One region of the Colwellia sp. KS18-150 genome, then DNA from elsewhere that is predicted to be linked to it. Evidence: predicted binding sites of a transcription regulator. Region 1 holds the regulator's gene; each other region holds the start of a gene.
What was found. Region 1 encodes sigma-54, which starts transcription at its own class of promoters, with help from an activator protein. Its sites were predicted from a motif close to GTTGGCACGNNNNTNGNNT; they were not measured.
Positions count from the first base shown of each region.

Region 2: a site for sigma-54 is predicted at 1,111-1,129, ahead of fliD (flagellar filament capping protein FliD). Genes of this name have one in related genera too.
Region 3: a site for sigma-54 is predicted at 1,947-1,965, ahead of AC27IF_RS03360 (LruC domain-containing protein). Genes of this name have one in related genera too.
Region 4: a site for sigma-54 is predicted at 1,863-1,881, ahead of AC27IF_RS16315 (PEP-CTERM sorting domain-containing protein). Genes of this name have one in related genera too.

Region 1 covers NZ_BAAJMC010000001.1:551,748-555,232, reverse strand. Annotated here, with positions in the region: gene lptC (LPS export ABC transporter periplasmic protein LptC) at 1-44, shown strand, start outside; gene lptA (lipopolysaccharide transport periplasmic protein LptA) at 83-688, shown strand; gene lptB (LPS export ABC transporter ATP-binding protein) at 702-1,433, shown strand; gene AC27IF_RS02585 (RNA polymerase factor sigma-54) at 1,513-3,036, shown strand; gene hpf (ribosome hibernation promoting factor) at 3,062-3,349, shown strand; gene AC27IF_RS02575 (PTS sugar transporter subunit IIA) at 3,367-3,485, shown strand, end outside.
Region 2 covers NZ_BAAJMC010000007.1:29-3,513, forward strand. Annotated here, with positions in the region: gene AC27IF_RS10700 (flagellin N-terminal helical domain-containing protein) at 220-1,032, shown strand; gene fliD (flagellar filament capping protein FliD) at 1,227-2,594, shown strand; gene fliS (flagellar export chaperone FliS) at 2,634-3,059, shown strand; gene AC27IF_RS10715 (hypothetical protein) at 3,089-3,427, shown strand.
Region 3 covers NZ_BAAJMC010000001.1:720,998-724,482, reverse strand. Annotated here, with positions in the region: gene AC27IF_RS03365 (hypothetical protein) at 1-19, opposite strand, end outside; gene AC27IF_RS03360 (LruC domain-containing protein) at 30-1,895, opposite strand; gene AC27IF_RS03355 (cobyric acid synthase) at 2,122-3,485, opposite strand, start outside.
Region 4 covers NZ_BAAJMC010000018.1:28,227-31,711, forward strand. Annotated here, with positions in the region: gene prsT (XrtA/PEP-CTERM system TPR-repeat protein PrsT) at 1-576, shown strand, start outside; gene AC27IF_RS16315 (PEP-CTERM sorting domain-containing protein) at 1,015-1,812, opposite strand; gene AC27IF_RS16320 (hypothetical protein) at 2,232-3,296, opposite strand; gene AC27IF_RS16325 (ThiF family adenylyltransferase) at 3,310-3,485, opposite strand, start outside.

The sequences.
Region 1 (3,485 bases):
TAACCGAGCATGTGCGCACCATTTATAAAAAAACCGAGAGCTAAAAAGAAAAGCTCAAAATTAATAACATTGTGAAGAATTTATGATAAAAAACAGCCCAATAAAACGCACGATAACTCAAATAAAAACTCTCGGCATTAGTATACTAATCGCCAGCGGATTACTTAGTGTTGTAGGCTCTGCTCACGCCGCAAAGAAAGACCTAACTCAAGAAATCACAATAAAATCAAATCGCCAAAGTGCTGATTTAAAGAATAAAATTGCTAGTTATCTCGAAAATGTTAGTATCAGCCAAGGCTCCATTGCTATCACGGCTGATATTGTTCAAGTTTTTAGTAAAGTTGATGCAACAACAGGTGATAAATTCGATACTTACCTTGCCAAAGGTAAACCTGCCCTTTTTCAGCAACAATTAGAAGATGGCAGTTTAATCAGCTTACAAGCAGATGAAATTAAATATCAGCCTGATCAATACCTCATTACGGTTTCAGGCAATGCGCAAGTAAAACAAGCGGGTAGTAAAGTGACTGGTGAAATCATCACTTACAATACCTTAAATGAAAAGCTTGAAGCTGAAAGTAGCAGTGAGAACTCAGTCACCACTATTCTACAGCCTGCACAAATTAAAGCGCAAAAAGAGAAGTCTGAAGCAGAGAAGAAAACCAATAAAGACAATAATAATGACTAACAAAATGAGTAATATGGAAACAGCAACACTAACCGCAGATGGCCTTTCGAAGTCATATAAAAGCCGGCAAGTGGTTAAGAATGTTAGCCTGAGTGTCAATACTGGCCAAATAGTAGGTTTATTAGGACCAAATGGTGCCGGTAAAACCACCTCTTTTTATATGATTGTTGGTTTAGTACCTAACGATAACGGTCAAATAATATTAAATAATGAAGATGTTACGTTAGCGCCTATGCATGAACGAGCGAGACGTGGGATCGGTTATTTACCTCAAGAAGCGTCTATTTTTAGAAAACTGACGGTTACTGAAAACATCATGGCTATTTTACAAACTCGTAAACACCTTGATGAAGGTCAAAAACAAGAAAAGCTTGAACACTTGCTCGAAGAATTTAATATTTGCCATATCAAAGATAATTTAGGCATGAGTTTATCAGGCGGCGAAAGAAGAAGAGTCGAAATAGCGCGTGCGCTAGCTGCTGAACCACAATTTATTTTATTAGACGAACCTTTTGCTGGCGTTGATCCTATTTCAGTAGGGGATATAAAAAAGATCATTATTCATCTTAAAGAACGTGGCATAGGTATCTTAATTACTGATCATAATGTCAGAGAAACCTTGGATGTTTGTGAGCATGCTTATATAGTTAGCCATGGTGAAATTATTGCTCAAGGTGATGCGGATCAAATTCTAGCGAATCAAAAAGTAAGAGATGTATACCTTGGTGAGCAATTCACGCTATAGTAACTAATGTACTTAGCAAATTAAGCTATAATCCAAAGTAAATAATATAAACAAAAAAACAGGATAAGATCAAAACTAAATGCGTCCATCACTGCAGCTCCGAATAGGACAACAACTTACCATGACGCCGCAACTGCAACAAGCGATCAAGCTTTTGCAGCTCTCGACGTTAGAACTTCAGCAAGAAATTCAAGAAGTCCTTGAAAGTAATCCGCTGTTAGAAGTTAATGAAAATACTCCTAGCGACACTAACGAAAATAGTGACAGTAATAATGAAAAGCTAGAAGAAGCGTTTTCATCAACAACGGATAACACTGAACAGGCGACTGTTGAAGGCAGCGAAGATGCCAGTGCAACTATTGACGAGATAACTACCACGGAAGCTTTAGCGCAAAATGATATTCCAGAAGAATTAAATATCGATACCACTTGGGAAGAAAGTTATAGTGCGGGAACATCCAATACCGGCGCAGTGAGTAGCCCTTCTGAAGATTATACATATCAAGGTGAAACGACTGATTCCATTCAAGATCACTTATTATGGCAAATGGAATTAACCCCTTTTACAGATACTGATAGAGCCGTAGCTATTGCGATTATTGAAGCGGTTGATGATGCTGGTTACTTAACCGTTTCTTGTGATGATATCTTAGAGAGTGTAGGTATTGAAGGGCTAGAGCTAGATGAAGTAGAAGCTGTATTAAAACGTATTAATGTTTTTGACCCTATAGGTGTAGCTGCCCAATCTATCGCAGATTGTCTTACCATTCAATTAAATCAATTTGATGACGATACCCCTTACCTAAAAGAAAGTAAGCACATCATTAGTGAGCATATTAACTTACTGGGTAATCGAGACTACCGCCAATTAATGCGTAAAACCAAACTTAAAGAAGATCAACTTCGAGAAGTGATGCGTTTAATTCAAACGTTAAACCCTCGTCCTGGTGATGCCGTCGTTCAAGGTGATGATCAATACGTTATTCCTGATGTTTCTGTAGAGAAAAAAAATGGTCGTTGGATAGTCGAGTTAAATCCTGATACTGCACCAAAATTGTCGATTAATCAGCAATATGCCGCCATGACCAAAACGACAAAATCATCAAGTGATGATGGGCAGTTCATTCGCTCAAATTTACAAGAAGCTAAATGGTTTATAAAAAGTTTAGAGTCACGTAATGACACTTTATTAAAAGTCTCGAATTGTATTGTACAGCGTCAACAAGGCTTTTTAGAACATGGTGCAGAAGCAATGCGCCCCATGGTACTAAACGATATAGCCGAAGCGGTAGATATGCATGAATCAACTATTTCTAGAGTAACCACTCAGAAGTACATGCACACCCCAAGAGGTATTTTTGAATTAAAATATTTCTTTTCAAGTCATGTGAGTACTGAGAATGGTGGTGAATGTTCATCAACTGCCATACGTTCACTCATTAAAAAGCTCATTTTGGCGGAAACACCTGCTAAACCGCTAAGTGATAGTAAGATGGCTGATTTATTAGCCGAGCAGGGAATTAATGTAGCCAGACGTACTATAGCCAAATATCGAGAATCATTGTCTATTCCACCGTCTAACCAACGTAAAAGTTTATTGTAAATTTAACTTATTAAGGATCACGCTTATGCAAATTAACCTTACTGGCCACCATGTAGAAGTTACAGCCTCTTTACGCGAATATGTTAATACTAAGTTTGCTAAATTAGAGCGACATTTTGATCACATAAACAACGTTTACGTTGTTCTTACCGTAGAAAAGTTAAACCAAAAAGCAGAAGCAACAGTGCATTTAAATGGCAGCGAAGTTCATGCTTCAGCCGTTAACACTGATATGTATGCTTCAATCGATACTTTAGTTGATAAATTAGATCGTCAAGTACTCAAATATAAAGGCAAAATTGCCAATCATTAAACTTCGTTCAACCTATTATGACTTTACAAGATATCTTAACACTGGACTGCACAGCTTGTGCAGTTCCAGCTAGCAGTAAAAAACGCATTCTAGAAACATTGTGTCAGCTTGCCGCCCATGAATTAGGTGAGAGTGA
Region 2 (3,485 bases), on a different contig from region 1:
GCTTATAAAAGGCATGGTTAGGAAAGGTAAATCGGTAATATCCTTTAGTTTCAATTGGTTACTTTGTTTTTGTGATGGCTTTAATATTATTTAATAAAAAAGTTAAATAATATTAAAGCTTTGTTTAAAGCGGTCGATATAGATATTAGAACAGGAAATAATTAGTGATTTATACTAACTATTTCTACAGAAGATAAATAACTATAGTAGGAAAGCATCATGGCCTTAAGTGTTAATAGTAATATAGCCTCATTAAACTCACAGCGTCAGTTGTCAGCAGCAACTGAAGAATTAGGGACAAGTTACCAACGCCTATCATCAGGTAAGCGTATTAACAGTGCAAAGGATGATGCTGCTGGTTTACAAATTTCAAGTCGTTTAACTTCACAAGTTAATGGCTTAAATCAAGGCTCACGAAATGCAAACGATGCTATCTCTTTAGCACAAACCGCTGAAGGTGCACTTGATGAGTACACAAATACAGTACAGCGTATGCGTACCTTAGCAGTACAAGCATCAAATGGTTCAAATACTGCAGCTGATTTAACGGCACTAGATACTGAATTCGGTGAATTAGAATTAGAATTAACGCGTATTTCTACTCAAGCCTCATTTGGTGGTACTAACCTACTTGATGGCTCATACGCTGCAGAATTCCAAATCGGCGCTGAAGCAGGACAAACGATTTCTGTATCAATCGCACAAGATTTTGATTCAGGTACAATTGGCGCTTCGGGTTCATTATTAACTTTTGATGGTGCTCAATCGCGTATTACTGACTTAGATTCAGTATTATCGACAGTAAACAGTACTCGTTCTGACTTAGGTGCTAAGCAAAACCGTTTCTCAAGTGTTATCCGTAGTAATGATAACGCAGCTGAAAACGTATCAGCATCACGCTCTCGTATCGAAGATACAGATTATGCTGCAGAATCAGCAATGCTTGCTCGTAATTCAGTATTACAACAAGCGGCAAGCTCAATGCTTGCTCAAGCGAATCAGCAACCACAAATTGCTTTATCGCTACTATAATTACATAGTCGCTAATAAATACGTAAAAGGCGACTAATTACTAGTCGCCTTTTTGTTTTTATTGGTTAAAAGTTTGTTTTTGGCATATATTTTGAAGATACTCTTAAATTGAGTAAAATAAATTTATTTATCCTTGCTGTAACATGAATAGCATCTTTATAGATTTAATTAAATAGTATTTTTTTGGAGTTATTATGACTAGCATTACCTCTCTGGGTATTGGCTCAGGGTTAGATTTAGAAGGTATAGTGACGGCATTTATTGATGCTGAAGCGATCCCTACTGAAATAAGGCTTCAAGAAAAAGAAGAAAGATTAACCCTTGAACTTTCAGGTGTTGGTAGTTTTAAATCAGCGCTATCTACTTTTAATGAAACGCTTGAAAAGCTTGCCGATGCTGATGCTTTCAATCAACAAACGATTAGTGTTTCAACCGAAGATATCAGTGTTACTACGAACGGTTTTGCTAGTAATGGTGATTTTTCAGTGGAAGTACAGCAACTTGCACAAGGAACTCGATTAAAGTCTGATTCTTTTACCAGTGCAACTGATACTGTTGGCTCAGGGACATTAACCTTAACGGCAGGTGCTGATACTTTTGATGTTGCCATAGATGCTGGCGATGATCTTTCGGCTATTCGTGACAAAATCAATGAACAGTCAGAAAATTTTGGTGTTACTGCTAACATTATTAATAGTGATGCTGGTTCATATTTAGTTTATAGCTCTACGGTTACTGGTTTAGCCAATAATTTGACGGTAACAACGTCAGATGCCTCACTAGATAAAATATCGACTAATAATGTCACTGAGCAAGCAGCGACTGATGCTATTATTATTGTTGATGGCAATACCATAACTAATGACACAAATGAATTTCAAAACGTTATTGAAGACGTCACTATTACCGCTGAAAAAGTTAATACTGGTACACCTGCGACTCTAAGTATTGCCCAAGATGAAGAAAATGGCACCGCGCTTATTAATGAGTTTGTCGATGGTTTTAATGATTTGATGTATAACATTACAGGCCTTGGTGCGCCTGAGTTAGGGCGCTTGGCTTTCGATCCTAATTTACGTCAGGTAAGACAAAAACTTACTGATGTTGTTATTAACAGCGTTACAGGCTTAACCGGAAGTTTAGACTCATTAAGCAAGATAGGAATTGATTTAAATAAAGACGGCCAGCTTGAAATTTCAAGCTTTAGCAGTAGCTCAATACCAAGCGGTGAAGAGCGCTTAGCCGATGCATTAAAAAACAACTTAGATCAAGTTGGCGAGATATTTGCTTCTACAGATGGTATAGCGACTCAAATGACTACGTTCATTGATACCTATATTGACTCATCTACTGGTGTTTTATCTTCAAGAGAAACAACCTTAAATGAGCAAATTTCTGATATAGATCAAGAGTGGATCGATTTAGAAGACCGATTACGTGACTATGAAGATACATTAAGAAAGCGTTTTACAGCATTGGATGCAACACTTGCTGGTTATAACGCGACTGCTGAGTATGTTAAGTCTTCACTATCTAATATTATAGGTAGCGGTGACGACTAACGATGAAATACTCACTAATAATTAATTAAGGTGAATCTAATGAGAAGTAACTTAAAAACCTATCAAAATGTAAATCGAGAAAGTAGCTTACTTGCTGCAGAGCCACACACTATTATTTTAATGTTATTTAACGGTGCGTTAGAAAGTATTGCTTTTGCGAAAGGCGCTATAGAGCGTAAAGACTTTACTGTAAAAGCAGAAAAAATAACCAAAGCGGTTAATATCATTAATTCATTACGTGCATCACTTGATGATGATGCCCAACCAGAAATATCTGCGAATTTTGATGCATTATATGAGTATTGTGCAGATCGATTGATGAATGCTAGTGCTACTTTAAATGTTGCTATTCTTGATGAAGTGATTTCATTATTAAAGCCATTAAGAGATGCTTGGGCCGAGATGTCTGAGGCCGATAAATCTGAAGGTCATCAATTATTAAGATCAAAAGAAAAACAAGCTTAATAACGCTCAAGTATTTATGACGACTTATTATGACTGATACTATTGAACAACAAATAAGTGAGATTAAAAAGCTAACCCTTGCAGCGGCTCAATTTACTTTTGATGATGAAATAGCATCATGCCAGCAAGCGCTAAAACAAAGACAAACCATGTTAGTAGCGCTTGATCAAACCATACAAGCATCCTTACCCGAACATTCAAAATCCCCCTCGGTGGAAAGCTATATTGATTTGATGTCATGGATATTACGTACTGATGAAGCCGCGATTAATAAACTTAACGAGCAAAAATCGACTATTTTGCAAAAAAGTGTTAAACAATCAAAGACTAAATATGCATTAAAGCAATACCAATCGAATAGTCGCTAGTTTCCATCATTATATTGACGCATTATAGTTTCATTATTGGTCTTATTAAGGTTAATTA
Region 3 (3,485 bases), 170 kb from region 1:
TACGTTTTAAATTAATCATGATGATACTCCTACTCATTATATAATCGATTAGTGTTAACGCTGTTTTCATACCAGTCAGAATTAGTATTGTTATCTTCTGCCCAGTAATAAAAGTTAGGGTACGCTTTACTGATATCGACGCGCTCTTTGGGGTGCTTCCAATCAGCAGGTAAATCAAGCACCCAAGGTAAGTTCCCCGTTAACTGACCTTTGCGCTGAATTTGAGAAGAAATAAAAGGATTACCTGTAGCATAGTTTTGTGAGTCAACAGTTACCGCTCCACTATAGTCACTGGCACTAAAATCTTTTTCAAAAACATTGGTACCATCAGTAAACTCTTTTAAGTGAATTTCTAAGTATTTCCCAGGACCTGGGCCATTTGCAGCATCACGTGCAGAGAAGTAACTTTTCCAACTGCCGAACCAGTCATCATCTTCATTTTTACGACCGTAACGATATAAATCATTCTTATGAGTACCAAACATGTAGTGATCGAAAGGCATATCACCGATAGATTCGCTAGTTAGTTCTCCTGACTTTACATGAATGGTTAACTTTAATGTTGCCGCCGAAGTACCTGTAGGACAACCTGTCGAAGCGTTTGTAGTTTGATACATACAGCGGTAGGTTTCATAAACTTTAGCACTGTTATCAAAAGTACTAAGCTCTTCAAATAAATCTTCTGACAAAGTGAACGAAACATAGGTATCACTATATTCACTGTCTTTAATTAATGGGTAGGGATAAGTAATCGTTTCGCCACTACCCATAACTGTTGAGACTTGTGAAACTAAGGTAATGGTATTAGTAAAGCCTGCCATGGTTTTTTCTAAAACAACGCTATCAACCATGTCTTCAGTTAGGCCTGGTATCCTTACCGCAATACCGTTATGAAAAGTCGCACCAATAGCATTAATTACATATTCTAGCTCTAGCGTTTGTACTGACTCATTGTTGTTATCGCCATCAAGAGTTTTGGTAATGTCATAAGCTAAAACAGCATCATTAAAATCATAATCATCTGTTAAAGGCCAATTATCTTCAAATGCTAACACCCCTAATTTTGATGTTAATTGTGCACTTACCGACGGTAATTCTTCAGCTTGTTCATAACCGTCAATAGCAGATACAGGGGTAACTTCTACATTAAAAATTAAATCATTGTAATCTTTGTCACCACCTGTGGTTAAAATATCTTCAAAACCATAAGCAAAGAAACCACTGCCACCTTCACTCTCACTACGCACATCACTAAATATGACATGATAACGCTGCCCAAGGCCGACACTTGGGTTCAGACTCGTTAACGTATAGAAAGGCTGTCCATAAAGGTGACTACTTTTTTGGTTACCATACGACCAATCCCAACCATTGGAATTAATAAAAAAACCAATAGATTCGCCAGCAGATAACTCAATATTTAAGTCAAGTTGATCACCCGAATTTAACGAGCCACCAGAGCCTGTTTTAGAGCTATTAGCCATAATAATTACATGTTCAACTTCAGCTATAGTGGTTGGAGGGTTATCGGTTTGATAAATAAAATATCCTAAAGAGTTTCTATAACCTGCCCCTTCATTTAAAAAAGCCACTTTCACTGTCGCTATTTCCCCTTCACTAAGGTCTGATTTAATACTGATATTATCAAAAGAGGTGGTTAATAATGCGTTACTAACTTGAACACCTTCAGGCACCATGGCATAAAAATCGTCAAGTAATTCAGCATCAAGTCGCGCTGAAATATTAACTAGGTTTATCGGTGAGCCGTCTGAATTAAATGCCTCAGTAGCACTACTCACCACAGGTGTTGAATCACCAATCCATTGCCATTCAATGGCATTAGCATTAGGTGCACACAAAATAAGAAGTAAAGTAAAAAAATAGGATAACTTCATAACAACCTCACAGATAAATTTTATTTAAAAATACCGCCGTATTTAAATAAAAGGCATTTAACATGCCAAGCACTTACCTAGTTGTTATTAAAGCCTTTATTAAATTGACCTTTGAAAATGTCGCATTTTAAAACTGTATTTTTTGCAATTTGCAATGAGGAACTAACCATGAAGTTAGTAGTTAGTAGTTAGTTAATGATGAGCACAGCCGCAGAAATTTAATTCTCTAACGCACAGTATTACTTTTAGTAGTAACTCCTTGCTCAATAATATATTGAATTTTATCCATATCTAGATGTTGTTCACAAGTATTTGCAAGTTGTTCTAACTGACTTTCCCTGTGCTGATTAATATCAACTACGGCTTGCCCTATATCCTCAATACCTAACCAATTAAGCACAGCTTTAGTTGGCTCTGGGCAATCAAAAAAACCATGTAAATAAGTGGCAATTATTTGCTTATCATCAGAGATACAACCATCAGCTCTATTTTTCTCTATCGTCTGCCCATCACTTTGTATATGCAGTAACGGTTGCGATAGTGCCGGCCCCTTTGAAATACCACAGTGAATTTCATACCCTTTTACCTGGCACGTTTCACCTTTTAAAATCATAGCTGCATTGACTTGAGTTAACGTTTTTTCACTTGTTAAGGTGGTTGAAAAGTCCATTAAATTTAGGCCCGAGACTTGCTCAACTTCTGACTCAATATGTAGGGGATCAAAAATTTGCTTACCTAACATTTGAAAACCGCCACAAATGCCCATTAATTTACCGCCATAACGCAAATGTTGCTCAATTTCTTGCTGCCAACCTTGTTGCTTTAAAAACGTTAAATCTGAGGTGACATTCTTACTGCCCGGTATAATAATTAAATCCGCCCCCTGCAATGATTGACCAATTTTGATGTATTGCAAGTCTATATTAGGCTGTAAACGCAAAGGATCAAAATCAGTATGATTACTCATATGTGGCAGCAAAGGCACAAATATTTTCACTTTAACTTGGGTTACTTTATTATCCAGCGCAACGGCATCTTCAGCGTCTAAAGCAAGATCATGTAGGTAAGGCATTACACCTAATACTGGTTTTCCAGTACGCTGTTCAAGCCAGGTTAAGCCTGATTCAAGTAACTTTATATCTCCGCGAAAACGGTTAATGATAAAACCTTTAACTCGCGCTTGCTCTGATTCAGATAATAACGCTAAGGTACCCACAAGATGTGCAAAAACACCGCCTCGGTCGATATCAGCTACTAAAAGAACCGGACAATTTACTTTTTCGGCGTATCCCATATTGGCAATATCATTGGCTCGTAAATTGATTTCTGCCGGACTACCAGCCCCTTCAACTAAGAGTAACTCATGATCATTGGCCAAGCGCTGGTGTGACTCAACAACCGCCTGCATAGCAACCTTTTTATAATCGTGATACTTACCTGCTTCCATATTTGATAACGCTTTACCGTGGACAATAACTTGGGCACCAGTATTACTATTAGGCTTTAATAGTATTGGGTTAAAATCGAAACGCGCTTCAACCTTAGCCGCAATCGCTTGCAGTGCTTGTGCTCGACCAATTTCGCCACCAT
Region 4 (3,485 bases), on a different contig from region 1:
CAAGCAAAAGGTGTGAATCATCCTTTATTAACATCTGTTTTGGCTGATTTAGCTATGACAAGAAAGGATTACACGGCAGCTCGAGAATTCTATAACGAAATGTATGAGCAACAGCCAGAAGACAAAACAGCGATTGATCTTGCTAGGGCATTGAAGTTTGATGGTCAATCGGAACAAGCAGAAAAACTACTTGAAACACATTTGCATATTACTTCGAACAAACAAGCAATTCGTTTAGTATTAGCGAGCTTATATAATATTGAAAAACCAGAAAAAGCATTACAACAATATCAATTATTAGTGGATGAAATTCCTGATAATGCAGTGTTATTAAATAATCTAGCTTGGGCACAATATAAAGCTGGTAAGCACTCTGTGGCGTTAACAAATATTGAACGTGCTTTTCAACTTGATAGCGAACAGTTAGCTATTATTGAGAGCTATGGTGTGATTTTAGCTTCGAATAAAGAATATGGACAAGCTGTTGATATTTTAGAGTTAGCAATCGCAAAAGGATCATCGGATATTCAAGTAGAAGAAAGTTTAATTAATGCAAAGATAGAAATTAATCAGTAACTGATTTTGCAACTTATAGTTATTTTAAAGATATCAAATACAAGTTTTGAAGTGTCATTATTAACCTTATGATTACTCAAAGCTTGTTTAATAGCTATATCTCCAAGAATAGGGTTTAATTCTACTTAAATCCTATTCGAGTAGTGACCTTTATAATTATTATTGTATTCGGGTTAATCTTCATACTGTTTAGTTGAAATAACCAAATTTGTATCCGTACTCCCCCTCTTAAGTCTTTTATATATTTACCTTAGTTAGCTCCGTTACTGTTATATTTTTCAGTGTATAAAATTCTGACATTGATAATACAATGGTATTGTTAGTAATAAACAACAAGCATAAAAAAACCACTTCAAAGGAAGTGGTTTTTAGGTAACTTAACAATTCAGCTATCCTTGCTTATTATCTCTGATAAATAACAAAGAAGTCTCTTTGTTATTAAGACTTACGCTTACGAGCGCCAGCGAAACCTAATAGACCTAAACCAAGTAGTGCGATAGTTGAAGGCTCTGGAATAGAATCAGCATTGAAACGAGCACTACCAGTAGCAGTTGGTGTGTCAATGTTAAATCCTAAAGACATGTCAGCGAATTCACCTGTTCCGTTAACTTCTTTTGTTTTCAAGTTATAGAAGTTACCTGTTGCAAGTGCCGCTGGATCATCAATAACATTTAAGAAAGCGCTAGCTGAAGCAAAGCTACCACCAATAGTACCAAAGCTTGTTGCTTCAACACCACCACCAAGGTCAAAACCTTCAAGTGCAAGCCATAAATCGCCACCAGTTTCTATAGCGTTATGTTGATCAATTGAGCTACCTAAAGATAAGGCCGCATCAAAATCACCGTCGTCGACAACCCAAAAATCAATTGAAGCGTTTCTAAAGAAAGCTTGAATTATATCACCTGGGTTAGTACCAGTACCTGTGATTGGAACAGTTAGAGAAGGATCAAAGTCATATGAATAAGTAAAAACTAATTCACAATTACTTGAATCACAAAAATCAGTGCTGCCATTTATTTTTGTAATTTCACCCATACCAGTTGTTGTAGATGGAACTGAGAAATCAGTAATTGGCTGTGTAATAACAAAGTCAGAAGACGCAAACCAATCACTAAATGTTCCTGTAGCTTCTGGATCCCAAACTACGCCACCAACATTAATGTCAGAAGCTTGTACTGACATCGACATTGCAAGTGCTGCTGCACCTGCGAATAAACCTTTTTTAAATGTATTCATTGTAATACTCCAATTATAAATTTGTTTGTTAAGTTTCCGTGCTCAGACTAATGCAGAGCTTGTGCCAACATGCATAAATAATTATAAGTCATTGTTATTTATTGTATTTTGATTTGTTTGTGATTGTTGGTTTATTGAGTGAATCATGGAGTGTAAAAAAAGGTGACACTTATTTTATCCAGCTTTTTCAATATAATGATCTTCAAGGATCTATATGGATCTTATCATGTGATGATATTGAGAGGCTTTGAAAGTATACGAGTGAGCGGCATGTGCCCATTCTTTAATAATACTCAGTTAATTAGTATTATTAAAGGTTAAGATAAAGGGAAATATGTTCAGCGTTTCACATAATTTCCAAGTGTTAAACGTTCGCAGTATTGAACAGATAAGTTAGAAATATAACTCGATTGAGCAAGTTACTTAGTAAATGAACTTGCTATACGCCTATTAGTTCTATGCTCAACAGGCTTGTTATAACCTATACGTAAAAACATCAAGCCATAATGGTTAGTAGAGTAAGCTTTTTCATTAACTAAGCTATGCATTTGTTTGGCTATTGCTTCTAACTGAGGATTAAACTCATGCTCACAAGCGATATAGCCTAATGAAAAGATTCCCGGTGCAGCATAAGGTTGAACAGATAAACCTTGCTGGCTAGCTTGTAACCATACTCTTTGTATAGCTCTACCAGCTTTGATCACACTAAGACGATCTTTATTTGGCATAGTGATCAATACTAGCGCAGGAGAAAATAAAATAGGAATACGAACGGAGCGAAAACCTAGCATGGCTGCGCCACCTATTTTATTTACAAAGCTCATCACCGACCATTTCTTCATTTGTTTAAAAAGAGGTTGTGCTGGTTTTTCAATTGCCAATACAGAAATTGGCATACCTTCTTTTGCGTTAGCATCATCAAAATTTACAGTAGAAAATAGCTCTTGGTGGAGAGTTTTACTTTTAAAGCGAATAGTTTCAGCTTGTTGAATAATAGGAAGCACGCTTTTAATGGATTTTTTACAAGTGTAAGTTAGTAAATCACATTCATGCTCTTTAGCAGCATCAGCTAATGCTTCGATAGATTCAGGTTTTAATGGCCCTTTAAAGGGAAAGCGTCTATCAGTGCAACGCTTGGGAATTTCATTAGCGAGATTATTGGTGTCATTTACCACGTGATCAGCAGGTAAAAAGTAAATACTGGCAACAAATAACTCTGTTTGAGTTTCGTCAGGAAAGTAATCTATTTGGGTCGATAGCGGTAAACTTTCAGCACAAATAGAGATATTTTCTATGACTGCACCAAGTGCAATATCTGATAGAACATAGCGATTATCTGAGGCTTTACCTGAACGTTCTGGATCAATCCATAACTCAAGAGTATTGTCATTCTGCCAATGGTATTGAAAAGGTTGGCTATTATCTGCAGACGGGGCAAGGATAGCCGCATCAATTAAACGTTGCTTTTGAGATTCTGATAACATAATTAATTTCTACTTAAGTGATGCCCATTCTTTTTTTTCCAATACTAAAAGCAAGCTTTTGAATCAGATTGTTATTGCCACCAGGACGCCAAGTTTTTTTAAACTTATTACAGTAAGCATCAAAGTGTAATCCCCAAGGTACATTAAGTACATCTCCGCGATTAAGAAATATCTTTACTACTTGAGCAG